DNA from 4 places in the Pseudomonas sp. LBUM1653 genome. Region 1 is predicted to be linked to each of the others. Evidence: predicted binding sites of a transcription regulator. Region 1 holds the regulator's gene; each other region holds the start of a gene.
The links. The regulator sigma-54, encoded in region 1, starts transcription at its own class of promoters, with help from an activator protein. The targets are predictions, from matches to a motif close to ANTGGCATNNANNTTGCTNT.
Positions count from the first base shown of each region.

Region 2: a site for sigma-54 is predicted at 1,383-1,402, ahead of ACA054_RS16135 (sigma 54-interacting transcriptional regulator). Genes of this name have one in related genera too.
Region 3: a site for sigma-54 is predicted at 1,685-1,704, ahead of ACA054_RS24350 (circularly permuted type 2 ATP-grasp protein). Genes of this name have one in related genera too.
Region 4: a site for sigma-54 is predicted at 1,786-1,805, ahead of nirB (nitrite reductase large subunit NirB). Genes of this name have one in related genera too.

Region 1 is NZ_CP166803.1:952,952-956,377, reverse strand. Features, by position in the region: gene lptB (LPS export ABC transporter ATP-binding protein) at 1-500, shown strand, start outside; gene ACA054_RS04215 (RNA polymerase factor sigma-54) at 685-2,178, shown strand; gene hpf (ribosome hibernation-promoting factor, HPF/YfiA family) at 2,254-2,562, shown strand; gene ptsN (PTS IIA-like nitrogen regulatory protein PtsN) at 2,575-3,039, shown strand; gene rapZ (RNase adapter RapZ) at 3,042-3,426, shown strand, end outside.
Region 2 is NZ_CP166803.1:3,587,560-3,590,985, forward strand. Features, by position in the region: gene ACA054_RS16125 (flavin reductase family protein) at 1-96, opposite strand, end outside; gene ACA054_RS16130 (VOC family protein) at 125-1,015, opposite strand; gene ACA054_RS16135 (sigma 54-interacting transcriptional regulator) at 1,432-3,291, shown strand; gene ACA054_RS16140 (cysteine hydrolase family protein) at 3,377-3,426, opposite strand, start outside.
Region 3 is NZ_CP166803.1:5,423,632-5,427,057, reverse strand. Features, by position in the region: gene ACA054_RS24370 (hypothetical protein) at 1-212, shown strand, start outside; gene ACA054_RS24365 (PLDc N-terminal domain-containing protein) at 295-489, shown strand; gene ACA054_RS24360 (hypothetical protein) at 623-856, shown strand; gene ACA054_RS24355 (ribonuclease E inhibitor RraB) at 1,076-1,420, shown strand; gene ACA054_RS24350 (circularly permuted type 2 ATP-grasp protein) at 1,737-3,146, shown strand; gene ACA054_RS24345 (alpha-E domain-containing protein) at 3,159-3,426, shown strand, end outside.
Region 4 is NZ_CP166803.1:4,275,183-4,278,608, forward strand. Features, by position in the region: gene nirB (nitrite reductase large subunit NirB) at 1-1,574, opposite strand, end outside; gene ACA054_RS19045 (DUF6124 family protein) at 2,361-2,717, shown strand.

The DNA.
Region 1 (3,426 bases):
CCAAGGCGGGCATCGGTTATCTGCCGCAAGAAGCGTCGATCTTCCGCAAACTGTCGGTGGCCGACAACATCATGGCCATCCTCGAGACCCGCAAGGAACTCGACAAGGCCGGTCGCCGAAAGGAACTGGAAAGCCTGCTGCAGGAGTTCCACATCAGCCACATCCGCGACAACCTCGGCATGAGCCTGTCCGGTGGCGAACGCCGCCGGGTGGAAATCGCCCGGGCACTGGCCACCAACCCGAAATTCATCCTGCTCGACGAACCTTTCGCCGGCGTGGACCCGATCTCGGTGGGCGACATCAAGCAGATCATCCACCACCTCAAGGCCAAGGGCATCGGCGTGCTGATCACCGACCACAACGTCCGCGAAACCCTGGATATCTGCGAAACCGCCTACATTGTCAACGATGGCCAACTGATCGCCGAAGGCGACGCTGAAACCATCCTGGCCAACGACCTGGTGAAGGAAGTGTACCTGGGGCATGAATTCCGTCTGTAAGCGTCGAGGTGTCCGGCGGGTCGCCCAAACGCTTGCCGCAATAAAAAATCAACCTTTTTTTATTGTTACAGCGCTCTAGGCAAACGCCGCGGTTTCGGGCATATAATTTGCTTATGTTTGGCGCTCCGGCGCCCTGTAGTGGATGGCGCATGTGCGCCGGCGAATAAGGTGTTAAGCCCCTGCCATGAAACCATCGCTAGTCTTGAGAATGGGCCAGCAGCTGACGATGACACCGCAGCTGCAACAGGCCATCCGCCTGCTCCAATTGTCGACCCTGGACCTGCAACAGGAAATCCAGGAGGCCCTGGAGTCCAATCCGATGCTCGAGCGCCAGGAAGAAGGCGACGACTTCGACAATTCCGACCCTCTGGCCGACAACGCCGAACACAAACCCAACACCGAAATCCAGGAACCCTCCTACCAGGAAAGCGCCCCGACGGTCGATAACATCGAGGAAGGCGACTGGAACGAGCGCATTCCCAACGAACTGCCTGTCGACACCGCCTGGGAAGACGTCTACCAGACCAGCGCCAGCAGCCTGCCGAGCAACGATGACGACGAGTGGGACTTCACCACCCGCACATCGGCCGGCGAGAGCCTGCAAAGCCACCTGCTGTGGCAATTGAACCTGGCACCGATGTCCGACACCGATCGCCTGATCGCCGTGACCCTGATCGACTGCATCAACAACCAGGGTTATCTGGACGAGACGCTGGAGGAAATCCTCGAAGCCTTCGATCCGGAACTGGACATCGAACTGGACGAAATCGAAGCCGTCCTGCACCGCATCCAGCAATTCGAACCCGCCGGCATCGGAGCGCGCAACCTGGGCGAATGCCTGCTGCTGCAATTGCGCCAGCTACCCGCCAAGACGCCTTGGCTGGCCGAAGCCAAGCGCCTGGTCACTGACTACATCGACTTGCTCGGCAGCCGCGACTACAGCCAGCTGATGCGCCGCATGAAGCTCAAGGAAGATGAACTGCGCCAGGTGATCGAACTGGTCCAGAGCCTCAACCCGCGCCCGGGCTCGCAAATCGAGTCGACCGAAGCCGAATACGTGGTTCCGGACGTGATCGTGCGCAAGGACAACGAGCGCTGGCTGGTGGAGCTCAACCAGGAGTCGGTGCCTCGCCTGCGGGTCAACGCCCAGTATGCAGGCTTCGTTCGCCGTGCCGACACCAGCGCCGACAACACCTTCATGCGCAATCAGCTGCAGGAAGCCCGCTGGTTCATCAAAAGCCTGCAAAGCCGCAACGAAACCCTGATGAAAGTGGCCACACAGATCGTCGAGCATCAGCGCGGCTTCCTGGAGTACGGCGACGAAGCCATGAAACCATTGGTGCTGCATGACATCGCCGAAGCGGTCGGCATGCACGAGTCGACGATTTCACGGGTGACCACGCAGAAATTCATGCATACCCCTCGGGGCATCTATGAATTGAAATACTTTTTCTCCAGCCACGTCAGCACCTCCGAGGGCGGAGAATGCTCGTCCACGGCGATTCGCGCGATCATCAAAAAACTGGTTGCCGCGGAAAATCAGAAAAAGCCGTTGAGTGACAGCAAGATCGCTGGTTTACTGGAGGCACAAGGCATTCAGGTGGCTCGCCGCACCGTCGCCAAGTACCGCGAATCCCTGGGGATCGCGCCTTCGAGCGAACGCAAGCGGTTGATGTAGGGCCACGCCACAGCGTTCCAGTGGCAGATCATCTGGATCTGCCGCTTTATGCACTGGCAACGAAGGAGAAGCTGTATGCAAGTCAACATCAGTGGACACCAACTGGAAGTGACCGAACCTCTTCGCTCCTACATCGGCGAAAAACTCGAACGACTGGAGCGACATTTCGACAAGATCACCAACGTGCAGGTCACGATGACGGTCGAAAAGCTGAAGCAGAAAATCGAAGCCACGCTGCATATTCCCGGCAATGAAGTGGTCGCCAACGCGGAACATACCGATATGTACGCGGCAATCGACGCCCTTACCGACAAGCTGGATAAACAACTCAAAAAGCATAAGGAAAAGACCCAGAGCCTCCTCCAGGGCGCTACGGGTCGTTAACACTCCCAACCCATGATCCGACTTGAAAGCATCCTGACCCCCGGCCGTTCCCTGGTGAACGTGCCGGGCGGCAGTAAAAAGAAAGCCCTCGAGCAAATTGCCAACCTTATCCACAAAGAAGTGCCGGATCTGGAGATGCAAGATGTCTTCGAGGCTCTTATTGCCCGTGAAAAACTCGGCTCAACCGGTTTTGGCAACGGCATCGCCATTCCTCACTGCCGCCTGAAGGGTTGCACCTCGCCCATCAGCGCCCTGATGCACCTTGATGCACCCATCGATTTCGACGCCATCGACGGTGCCCCGGTTGACCTGCTGTTCGTTCTGCTGGTCCCGGAAGCCGCTACCGATGCGCACCTGGAGCTGTTACGCCAGATCGCCAGCATGCTCGACCGCAAGGAAGTGCGCGAAAAACTGCGCAGCGCCCCGAGCAATGAAGCCTTGTATCAGGTTGTCCTGGACGAGCAAAACGGTCATTAATCATGCGCTTGATCATCGTCAGCGGGCGTTCCGGCTCCGGTAAAAGTACCGCCCTCGACGTCCTCGAGGACAACGGCTACTACTGCATTGACAACCTGCCTGCCGGGTTGCTGCCCGAACTGGCCGAGCGAGCGCTGATACACACCGAGCTGGCACAACCGCTGGTTGCCGTATCCATCGATGCTCGCAACCTGCCAAGTCACCTGTCGCGGTTCCCCGAGTTGCTGGCAGAAGTGCGCAGCCGCCATATCCAGTGCGATGTCCTGTACCTGGATGCCGATGAGGAAACCCTGCTCAAACGTTTCTCGGAAACCCGTCGGCGTCACCCGCTGAGCAATGCCAACCGCTCACTGGCTGAAGCGATCAACGACGAGACCACCCTGCTCG
Region 2 (3,426 bases), 2.6 Mb from region 1:
GCCGGCCAGGTGCCGCATGCCTTTACAGAAATCAGCGGTCGCGACCGTCGGCGCAATCACTGCTGGCGTACTGCTCGATTGAATGGCGTTTAACATCTGGAAAACCTCACTGTGTCGCTACGGATCAGAGAACGACGTTGCGTTTGTGACCCCAGTCGCTCATTTTGTTGAACGCCTTCACTTCCCAAAGCTGATCGTCAATGACGACGCCACCCCAACCCATTTCAAAGTTGAAACCCGATGGGGTCTGGGCGTAGAAGGAAAAGGTCTTGTCGTTCGGGTGATGACCGAGTTCGAGAATGATCGGGATGCCCGCCTTGACGCAGCGGTCGTAGGCCAGGCCGACGTCGTCCATGTTCTGCACCTGGACCATGAAGTGGTTGAGCACCTTGGGGCTGGGTGCCTGCGCGGTGGCAATGGAATGGTGGCGACCCGTGGCGGTATGGAAAAACGTGGCGTCCACCACCATGCCCGGCTGCACTTCCTCGCGGATGTAATCGCTGACTCGCAACTTCAGGACATCCTTGTAGAAACTCACCGTTTCCGGCCCGTTCTTGGCAAACGGCAAGAGGTGGCCGATGCCAAGATCGCCGGTAACGAAACTGCCCTTGAGCACTTTTGAACGAAACGCGTCGTTGAGCCCGGCTTCGCTGTGGCCGAAGAAAAACTCGTGGGTAAAACCGTTCGGGTCCTGGCAGCTGTAGGCCTTCTCGACCTTGCGTCGCTGCAGCACGTCCCGGGAAAGCACTTCGACTGGCACGCCTTTTTCACGCAGTTCACTGACGTAGTTCTCAAGCTCCAGCTCGCTGCGAAACTGCCAGCCGGCCACCAAAATGTCGTCGATCGGATTTTTTTCCAGGAAGAAACGCTGGGCGTATTCATCCATGCGCAACGTCAGTCCCTGCTCGTCGCGATGGGCCACCTGCATGCCGATAATATCGGTGGCCAGCCACTGCCATTTATCAAGGTCGCTTACACCGAATCCTGCGTAGGCCAACGAGTGAATTTCTGCCACTTGCCTGCACCTCATCTTGTTTTTGTTGTTTTGTTCTTTTTGGGAAAGCCCTGGAAGAACAACTGTTGAAAGGACAAGAGCAAGCGCTGTGCCAGCATTTTGAAGCCACAGAAACAAAAGTTTTATTACTTAATAATCATATAGTTACGAAATACCTGCGGCGACTTTAGCGCCTTGATCAGTCTTCGCACGCCGGCAGGAAGATTTCAGAAAATTCGAACTTTGCGAATTTCATTCAAGGATTTTCGCGAATACCAGGCTGGGGAAAAAATATTGCCCGAATGCAGAGAATGGATAGCGTACCCATCGCGCCTTATGTTTCAGTGCGATCAGCCCGCTTGAGCGCTGCTGGTGTTTGCAACAGGCGCCTGGCATCGGTTTTGCCTTCAATAAGTAAAAAAACACAGGCTCATTTGATGACGACTCTCCCTATCGATGATGAAGCGCATTCGCGACAGTCGCGCAATCGCAACGGCATTAACATCATCACCGACCTGCGCTTCCCGGACATGCAGGACCTGGTCGACCGGCTGTATTTCAACCCCAAGGAGGGACTGATCTGGCTGGGTGACAAACGCATGATGCTGATGCATGTCGAGGCGTTTGGCGCGTTGCGCCAGGAGCTTCTGGAAAGCAACGGCGTGGAGTTCACCCGCGGCGTGCTGACCCGTGTCGGCTACATGACTGGCCAACGCGATGCCGACCTGGCAATCAAGGCCCGTGGGACCGGTAACGAACTGGACATTGCCGCGGCCGGGGGACAATTGCACGCCTTGTCCGGCATCGTCGAAGTCGCACCGGTATGCATCGAGTTCGACCATGCCAAGGGCTTCAAGTACGGCGAATTCACCTGGAAGCGCTCTGTCGAAAGTGACGTGCATATCGCCGCCAACGGCGTCAGTACCGACCCTATCTGCTGGATGGAAGTGGGCTATAGCTCCGGCTTCATGAGCCGCCTGATGGGTCGTCGATTACTGGCCAGGGAGACCCAATGCCAAGGCTGCGGACATGATCTGTGCCGGGTCATCGTCAAACCGGTCGAGGACTGGGACAATACCGAAGAAGACCTCAAGTACTTCCAGCCGCGGGTCACCGACCACCGCCGGGCACAGCCGCTCAAGCCTGTGAAAAACACCCCCGTCAAGGCGGCGCCCTCGCCGTTCGGACTCGAAGAGAGCCAGCCATCGGTGACCGAACTCGGCCGGCCGGTGGGCAGCTCCGCCGCCTACCACATCACCATGCACAAGATTCTGCGGGTGGCTGGCACCAATGCCACCGTCCTGCTGCTGGGTGAGAGCGGTGTCGGCAAAACCATGTTCGCCCACGAATTGCATTCCAACAGCCTGCGGGCCAACACGCCTTTCGTTGAAATCAACTGCGCAGCGATCCCTGAGCAACTGATCGAGTCAGAACTGTTCGGCGTGCAGCGCGGTGCTTATTCGGGTGCGACTGACCCGCGTCCCGGGCGTTTTGAAATTGCCCATGGCGGTACGATCTTCCTCGACGAAATTGCCACCTTGAGCATGACCGCCCAGGGTAAACTGCTGCGTGTGTTGCAAAGCGGCGACCTGGAACGACTAGGCAGCAACAAGACCATCAAGGTGGATGTGCGGGTCATCGCCGCGACCAACGAAGACTTGGCCAAGGCGGTCAAGGCCGGACGCTTTCGCAGCGACCTGTTTTATCGGCTGAACGTGTTTCCGATCACCATCGCACCCTTGCGCGAACGCAAGGACGACTTGCCATTGTTGCTCGACACGGTGATGCACAAGTTGTGCGCGCTGCACGGTCGGCACTTGACGGGTGTTGCGCCGAGGGCCCTGCAAGTGATTCTGGATTACCACTGGCCGGGCAACATTCGCGAGTTCGAAAATGTCATCGAGCGGGCCATCATCCTCTCCGACGACGGTGACATGCTCGATCTTCGTCATCTTTCGGGGCTGGATGCCTTGGGCGGGCAACTCGAACGCATCGGTACTGTCAGCTGGGACAGCGGCCCGGCCATCGGTATCCGCATGCCTGACGTCGAGACCCCGAGCGTAGGCATGGCGCAACAGGACAATGCCAGCCGTGAACAACTGCTCGCGGTCGCGCAACGTGCGCTGCAACGTGGGCCGGTACGCCTCAGTCAAATCGAGGAGGTGTATATCGAAGTGGCGATGCAACAAAGCGAAAACAACATCTCACGCGCGGCCACGTTACTGGGGCTGAGCCGTGCACAACTGGATTACCGGCTGAAGAAAATGTCCTCGGACGATGCCAGCGTTACCCCCTGAAAGACCGGGTGACCACACCTTTGCAAATCGCGGACAAGAAAAAACCGGGATCGCCGCTGTGGCGAATCCCGGTGGATTTCATCGATTAGTCGAAAGCGATGGCTGAGTTAACGCTGGTGCAAAAACGCGCGATGC
Region 3 (3,426 bases), 2.6 Mb from region 1:
CTGCGCTGAATCGCATCCAGGTGCAGATGAGCAGCCTGAACAAGGAAAACGGCGGTTACACGCTGATGAACTTCAGCCATTTGCTGGACGATGAACTGCAAGTGGTACTGGTCTACGGCAATGCTGTGCCACGGGTACTCGAGTTGTGCGCCGAAGTCGGCATCGCCGCCGCTCCCTCGCTGGAAGCCTTGAAAGTGGCGATCCACGTCTGAACCGGTAAAGCTGTCAAAAAAAAGGAACCCTGGTCAGGGCCGGCTATCCTAAGAGGGCATATCATTCTTCGGGAGCGTCATCATGGGTTCCACGTTCAATAGCCTGGTTGGCTTGATCATTCTTGCCTTGGACATCTGGGCAATCATCAACGTGCTGAAAAGTGGCGCCGAGACCGGGATGAAAATCTTCTGGGTGCTGTTGATCCTGTTGCTGCCGGTTCTGGGCCTGATTATCTGGGCCATTGCCGGTCCCCGGGGGAATGTGCGCATCTCATAGCGCAACACCGCCTTGCGCGGCGTCAGGCAGACTTTTTTGACGCCTGCTATTGTTGATTCGCCGGAACATTTGCCCAGCGTTCAGGGTCGAGATAGGTGTAAGCCCATCCATGGGTTTTATCGAGGAGGCACCGATGCAAAAGTGGAAAGTCACTTTCGTGGATGATCATGGTGAAGTAATCGACGAAGTCTTCGAGTGCGAGGAGTGCCCGAATCATGAGCAGGCCGCCAAACTCATCAAGGAACGGCTCCTTCCCGTGGCCGCCGAACTGGATCTGAACGATCTGGAGGGGCGAACCTCTGATGCAGGCGTCAAAAGCCTGAAAACCCAGCACAGTATTGAAATCCGCAGCATTACCCCCGTCTGAACCTCTTCTTGTCATCGACGACAGCAAAACCAGGCCTTGGCAGCGGCTCTATCTTGGGGCTACTCTGCAATCGAGATCAGCGAATGGATCGCTAAGGTCTGGTCTTGTCAGCTCCATGCTTGTTTCCCGTCGGCATATGTTTGTCGGTTGGTGCGCACCGTTTGGTTATGCACATAGGGAGTACGGAAAGTCTATCCATCAGTTTGAGGAGGACGTTTCATGAGCACAGCCTATCAAGAAGACATCAGCAGCAGTGTACTGCGCCGCATGAAAGAAGGCGGTTTCGACTTTTCCCGGTTTCATCCCATCGAGTTCTACGCCATTTTCCCGGACGAGGAGCGGGCACGCAGGGCGGCAGGTCATTTCCACCGCGGTGAATCCCTGGATGCGCAAGTCAGTGCGCGCGACGATGGCGCCTGGGCGCTGGAGTTGTGCAAAGTCATGTATGCCACCTACGACGACATTGGCGATTTCGAACAGGGTTTCGAGGCAGTGGTCGAGCCTCTGGGCGGCATCATTGAAGGCTGGGGTGTAAAACAGGAGGTACGAGGGCGACTCGCATAAACTTATGAACAGTGACAACCAGCAATAGCGGCTGACCTTCGGGTTGGCCGTTTTCGTTTTTGCCCAAGCTTTTTTGCCCAGGGAAAATTGAACAGGGCCGATCCCATAGCCGGCAAGCCGGCGCCTACAGTCTATGCTGGTGATGGGCGACAACAACGCCTTGCAATGAAGCGGGGGCAGTCAGGTTGGGGCATTTGCCGCACAGGATTGGTGCGGTACTCGCATGGTGATTATCCAACCGATTGAAATCTAAGCGTTTCTGCCGATGGCACGGGCCTTGCGAAGGCCTGGATGTCCGGGTGACAAGGAGTACGGCATGATCCGCACCTATTTTGATGAGATGTACGATGCCGGCGGCCAGGTCCGTCCGCATTATCGGGAGTTTGCCCGTTGGCTGGCCGAAACGCCTGACGAGCTTTTGGCACAACGGCGACGTGAGGCCGATCTGTTATTTCATCGCGCCGGGATTACGTTCACGCTCTACGGTGATGAGCAGGGGACAGAGCGCCTGATTCCCTTCGACACCATCCCTCGCAGCATCCCCGCCAGTGAATGGCGTGTGGTCGAGCGCGGCTGCATCCAGCGGGTCAAGGCGCTGAACATGTTCCTCGCCGACCTGTACCACGAGCAACGCATCATCAAGGCCGGGATCATTCCGGCCGAGCAAGTGCTGGCCAACGAGCAATACCAGTTGGCGATGCAAGGGCTGGACCTGCACCGCGATATCTATTCGCACATTTCCGGCGTCGACCTGGTGCGCGACGGCGATGGCACGTACTACGTGCTCGAAGACAATCTTCGTACGCCGAGCGGCGTCAGCTACATGCTCGAAGACCGCAAGATGATGATGCGACTGTTCCCCGAGCTGTTTGCGGCCCAGCGCATTGCCCCGATCGACCACTACCCGAACCTGCTGCTCGACACCCTGAAAAGCTCAAGCCCGATCGATAACCCGAGTGTCGTGGTGCTGACGCCGGGGCGCTTCAACAGCGCATTCTTCGAGCATGCGTTCCTGGCGCGGGAAATGGGCGTCGAGCTGGTGGAGGGCGCGGATCTGTTCGTGCGGGACGACAAGGTGTTCATGCGCACGACCGACGGACCGAAAGCTGTCGACGTGATTTACCGCCGTCTCGACGATGCGTTTCTCGACCCGCTGGCGTTCAATCCCGACTCGATGCTTGGCGTGCCGGGGCTGCTGTCGTCCTATCGTTCTGGCAATGTCGTGTTGGCGAACGCCATCGGTACCGGGGTGGCGGACGACAAATCGGTGTATCCGTTCGTCACGGACATGATCCGTTTCTATCTGGACGAAGAGCCGATCCTGAAAAACGTACCCACGTGGCAGTGTCGTAATCCATCTGAACTTTCCCACGTTCTGGCCAATCTTCCAGAGCTGGTGGTCAAGGAGACCCAGGGCTCCGGCGGCTACGGAATGCTGGTGGGGCCAGCGGCGACCGCAGCGGAAATCGAAACCTTCCGCGCGCGCATCATCGCCAAGCCCCATGCCTACATCGCGCAGCCGACGCTGTCGCTGTCGACCTGTCCGACCTTTGTCGAAAGCGGTATCGCGCCACGCCACATCGACCTGCGTCCATTTGTATTGTCTGGCCGCGAAACCCGGGTCGTACCCGGCGGTTTGACCCGTGTCGCCCTGCGCGAAGGCTCCCTGGTGGTGAACTCCTCCCAGGGCGGCGGAACCAAGGACACCTGGGTGGTCGAGGATTGAAGGAAGCCTGACATGTTAAGTAGAACTGCCTCGGATTTGTATTGGATGTCGCGTTACCTGGAGCGGGCGGAAAACCTCGCACGGATGCTCGATATCAGTTATTCGCTGTCGCTGATGCCGCAGGATGGCCGCGGTAATGGCCTGCACGAATTGGCCATGCCGTTGCTGATTACTGGCACGCTGGATGATTACCTCGAACGCCACGGCGAGCTGCATGCCGAACGGCTGTTGCATTTCTTTGCCCTGGACGCGGCCAACCCGGCCAGCATCTACAGTTGCC
Region 4 (3,426 bases), 3.3 Mb from region 1:
GTATGGCCACGACCATGCTTGGCCAGCAGTTCTTCGAAGGTGATCACCCCTTCTACCCGCACCAGTGCATACAGTTCCTGACGGGTGTAGGCGAAGTGTTCGCACAGGCTCTTGTCGACGCTGACGCCACGGGCAATCAATTCATGCTCGAAGACTTGCTTGAGCAGGCCGGCGCAACCGCCGCAGCCGGTGCAGGCCTTGGTCTGCGACTTCAGCAGGCCGAGGTCGGTGCAACCGCCGTCGATGGCCGAGCAGATGGCGCCCTTGGTCACGTTGTGGCACGAGCAAACCGTGGCCGTTTCCGGCAAGGCGCCAGGGCCGAGGGTCGGCGCGCCTTCGGACGACGGCAGGATCAACGCGGCCGGCTCGGAGGGCAAGGCGATCGCGTTCTGCATGTATTGCAGCAGCGTGTCGTAATAGCTGTTGTCGCCGATCAGCACCGCGCCCAGTACGTGTTTGCCGCTGGCATCCACCACCAGGCGGCGGTAGCTGGCCGTCGTTTCGTCGATGAACTGATAGCTGCGCGCGCCTGGCGTATTGGCATGGGCATCGCCGATGGAGCCGACGTCGACGCCCAGCAGCTTGAGCTTGGTCGACATGTCGGCGCCCTGGAACGGTTCGGCGGCGTCGTCACACAGGCGTGCCGCGACACTGCGTGCCATCTGGTAGCCCGGCGCGACCAGGCCGAACAGGCTGCCATTCCACGATGCGCACTCACCGATGGCGTAGATGTGCGGATCACAGCTCAGGCAGGTGTCGTCGATCACCACGCCGCCGCGCGGACCGATGTCCAGTTCACACTGACGGGCCAGCGCATCCTGGGCACGGATACCGGCGGAGAACACGATCAGGTCGGTCTCGAGGAACTCGTCGTTGGCAAAGTTCATCCGGTAGCGGTACTGCTCGCCAGCGCTGATCGATTGCGTGGCGCGGGACAGGTGCACGCCGACGCCGAGGCGTTCGATCTGCGCCTTCAGCGCCAGCCCACCCAGATCATCCAGTTGCACCGGCATCAGGCGCGGGGCGAATTCCACCACGTGCGCTTCGAGCCCCAGGCTCTTCAGGGCGTTGGCGGCTTCCAGGCCGAGCAAACCACCGCCGACCACCACACCGCGCCGGGCATTGGCCGCCGCGGCACGAATGGCATCGAGGTCTTCCAGGGTGCGATAGACCAGACGCGAATCGCCTTCGGCGCCTTCGATCGGCGGCACAAACGGATAGGAACCGGTGGCCAGCACCAGCTTGTCATAGGCAACACAGCCTTGTGCGGTGATCACCTGGCGACGGGCGCGATCGATCTCCAGCACCGGCACACCCAGGTGCAACGTGACGCCGGGCGTCTCGTACAGCGCCGCGTCACTCAGTGCCAGCGACTCGGCATCACGACCGGAGAAGTACTCGGACAGATGCACGCGGTCATAGGCACGCATCGGCTCTTCGCTGAAGACGTGCAGCCGATAGCGGTCAAGCGCGCCGCGCTCGATCAACTGCTCGACACAATGATGCCCGACCATGCCGTTGCCGATCACGACCAGCGTTTGCTGTTTGTTCAAACTGGCTACATTGGAATTCATAAACGCACCTGCCCAAAGCCCATCACGGTGAAAAAAGCAAAAAAAAACGCCTGAAACCTTGCGGTTCCAGGCGTCTTTGCCTGTTCTTTTGCGGTGTTGAAAATCAGACGGCCATGCCTGATCCACCGATGTTGCCCACGACCTGTGCGGCCAGTCGATCGTCGTTGACCGAGAGGGCTGCCCATCTTTTTTGGATGGGCTTGAGGGGGTTAATGCAGGGTTTGTGCCAGTTCGACTAAGGAGACTTCCATGGCCATGCAAACGCCTTGATGGCCGCGACTCAGGCATGTTTCTGGCGGGATGAGCGGGTGTGGCGGCTGTTGGTGCGCGATGCTCGCAAACTCAGCAAACCGCTTCGCACTGGTGCACGTTGTCAGGCATGGCGCTTTAAAAGTGCATGCAGCAGTCGGTTCCGAAAGCGCCATTAAACATCGTCGAAGGAAGCTTGTTTAAGCGCCCTACGACTTACTTCCTGAAAGCCACAAGACCTTGCGCCGTTGCCTACGGCTACGCCAGAATCCGCCGGCTTGTGCGCCTTGGGGGTCGTCGGTAACTTGATTCGCGTCACTGCCCATCAGTGATCGGGTTTAGTCGCCCGGTGGTAATTGAAGTTGCACAAGCGTCCGTCAGGCAGGTATTTCCTATCTGCATTCGATGGTGGCTGTGCGCAGGGCACCTTCGGGTGCGCCGGCTTCTTCAATTCCCCGGTCGACTAACCTGCGTACAGCCGCCACCCCTTCGTTTAGTCGCGAAATGGTGTCAGCTCCATTCGAGGAATTGAAGATCATGTTCAAGGTAACGCCGAACCCGCCGGACCTCGATCCGGCATCCCCGTACGAACCCGATTCAAATAAACTCAACGAGGCTGCCGAGCGCGCCCTCGATTACCACTTTCCGTCATCTGCCGACATCAAGGCCACACCGCGTACACCCAGCTCACTATTTACTGTGAACCCGCAGGCCACGAACGAAACCCTGATGGTTTATCTGGTCGAGACGCTGGCCTCGGTTGATGTGATGGTTCATCAGTTGGTGGATCATCTGGACGGTGGGTGCCGCAATGCCCTGCTGGGTATTTCCAACAGCGTGATGCTGGCGGAGATTACGGCGAATCGGGTGCTGGATCAGATTGATCCGCCTTGATGGGTGTTGTCTTGTAGGATCGCAACCTTGAGCAGCACCTTGTAGGAGCCAGGCTTGCCGGCGAAAGCGCCCTGACAGCCGATGATTGTCTTTCAGGTGTACATATCCATTCCTGCGGTAACGGCCACTTATGGTTTCGCCCTTACGGCGAGTCACTTTCGAAAAGCGCGAAAGTAACCAAAGCGCTCTTGCCCCACCACTCGGTGCCTCGCTAGGGCTCGGCATGCCCTCACTCCGGCATTGCTCCGTGGGTCGCCGCGATGGGCCGTCCCTGGCCCAGCGCGGCTAAACCGGCGTCCTGCCGGTTTACCCACTGCGCAATGCCTGCGTTCGGCCATCGTGGTTAACGGGGCGCCCAAATTTAAAGCCAAAGCGAGGCGGCCTGACAGCCGACCTGACTTTTAAGGGTGTACCTGATCCCTGTGGGAGCGAGCTTGCTCGCGATGGACGTCAACGATAACGCGCCCTGTCTGGATGATCGCGATGTCTGGACGTTCATCGCGAGCAAGCTCGCTCCCACAGGGGAATTCGGACAGACCTGCCATCAGGTCGGCTGTCAGGCCGCCTCGCTTTGGCTGTTGCTTTTGATTTGGCTTTTGATTTTCTTGCCACATCGAGAGGCTTCGTTCCGGTTCTGCGCAGTGGGTAAACCGGCAAGGATGCCGGGTTAGCCGCGCTGGGCCAAAGATGGCCCATCGCGGCGGGCTCT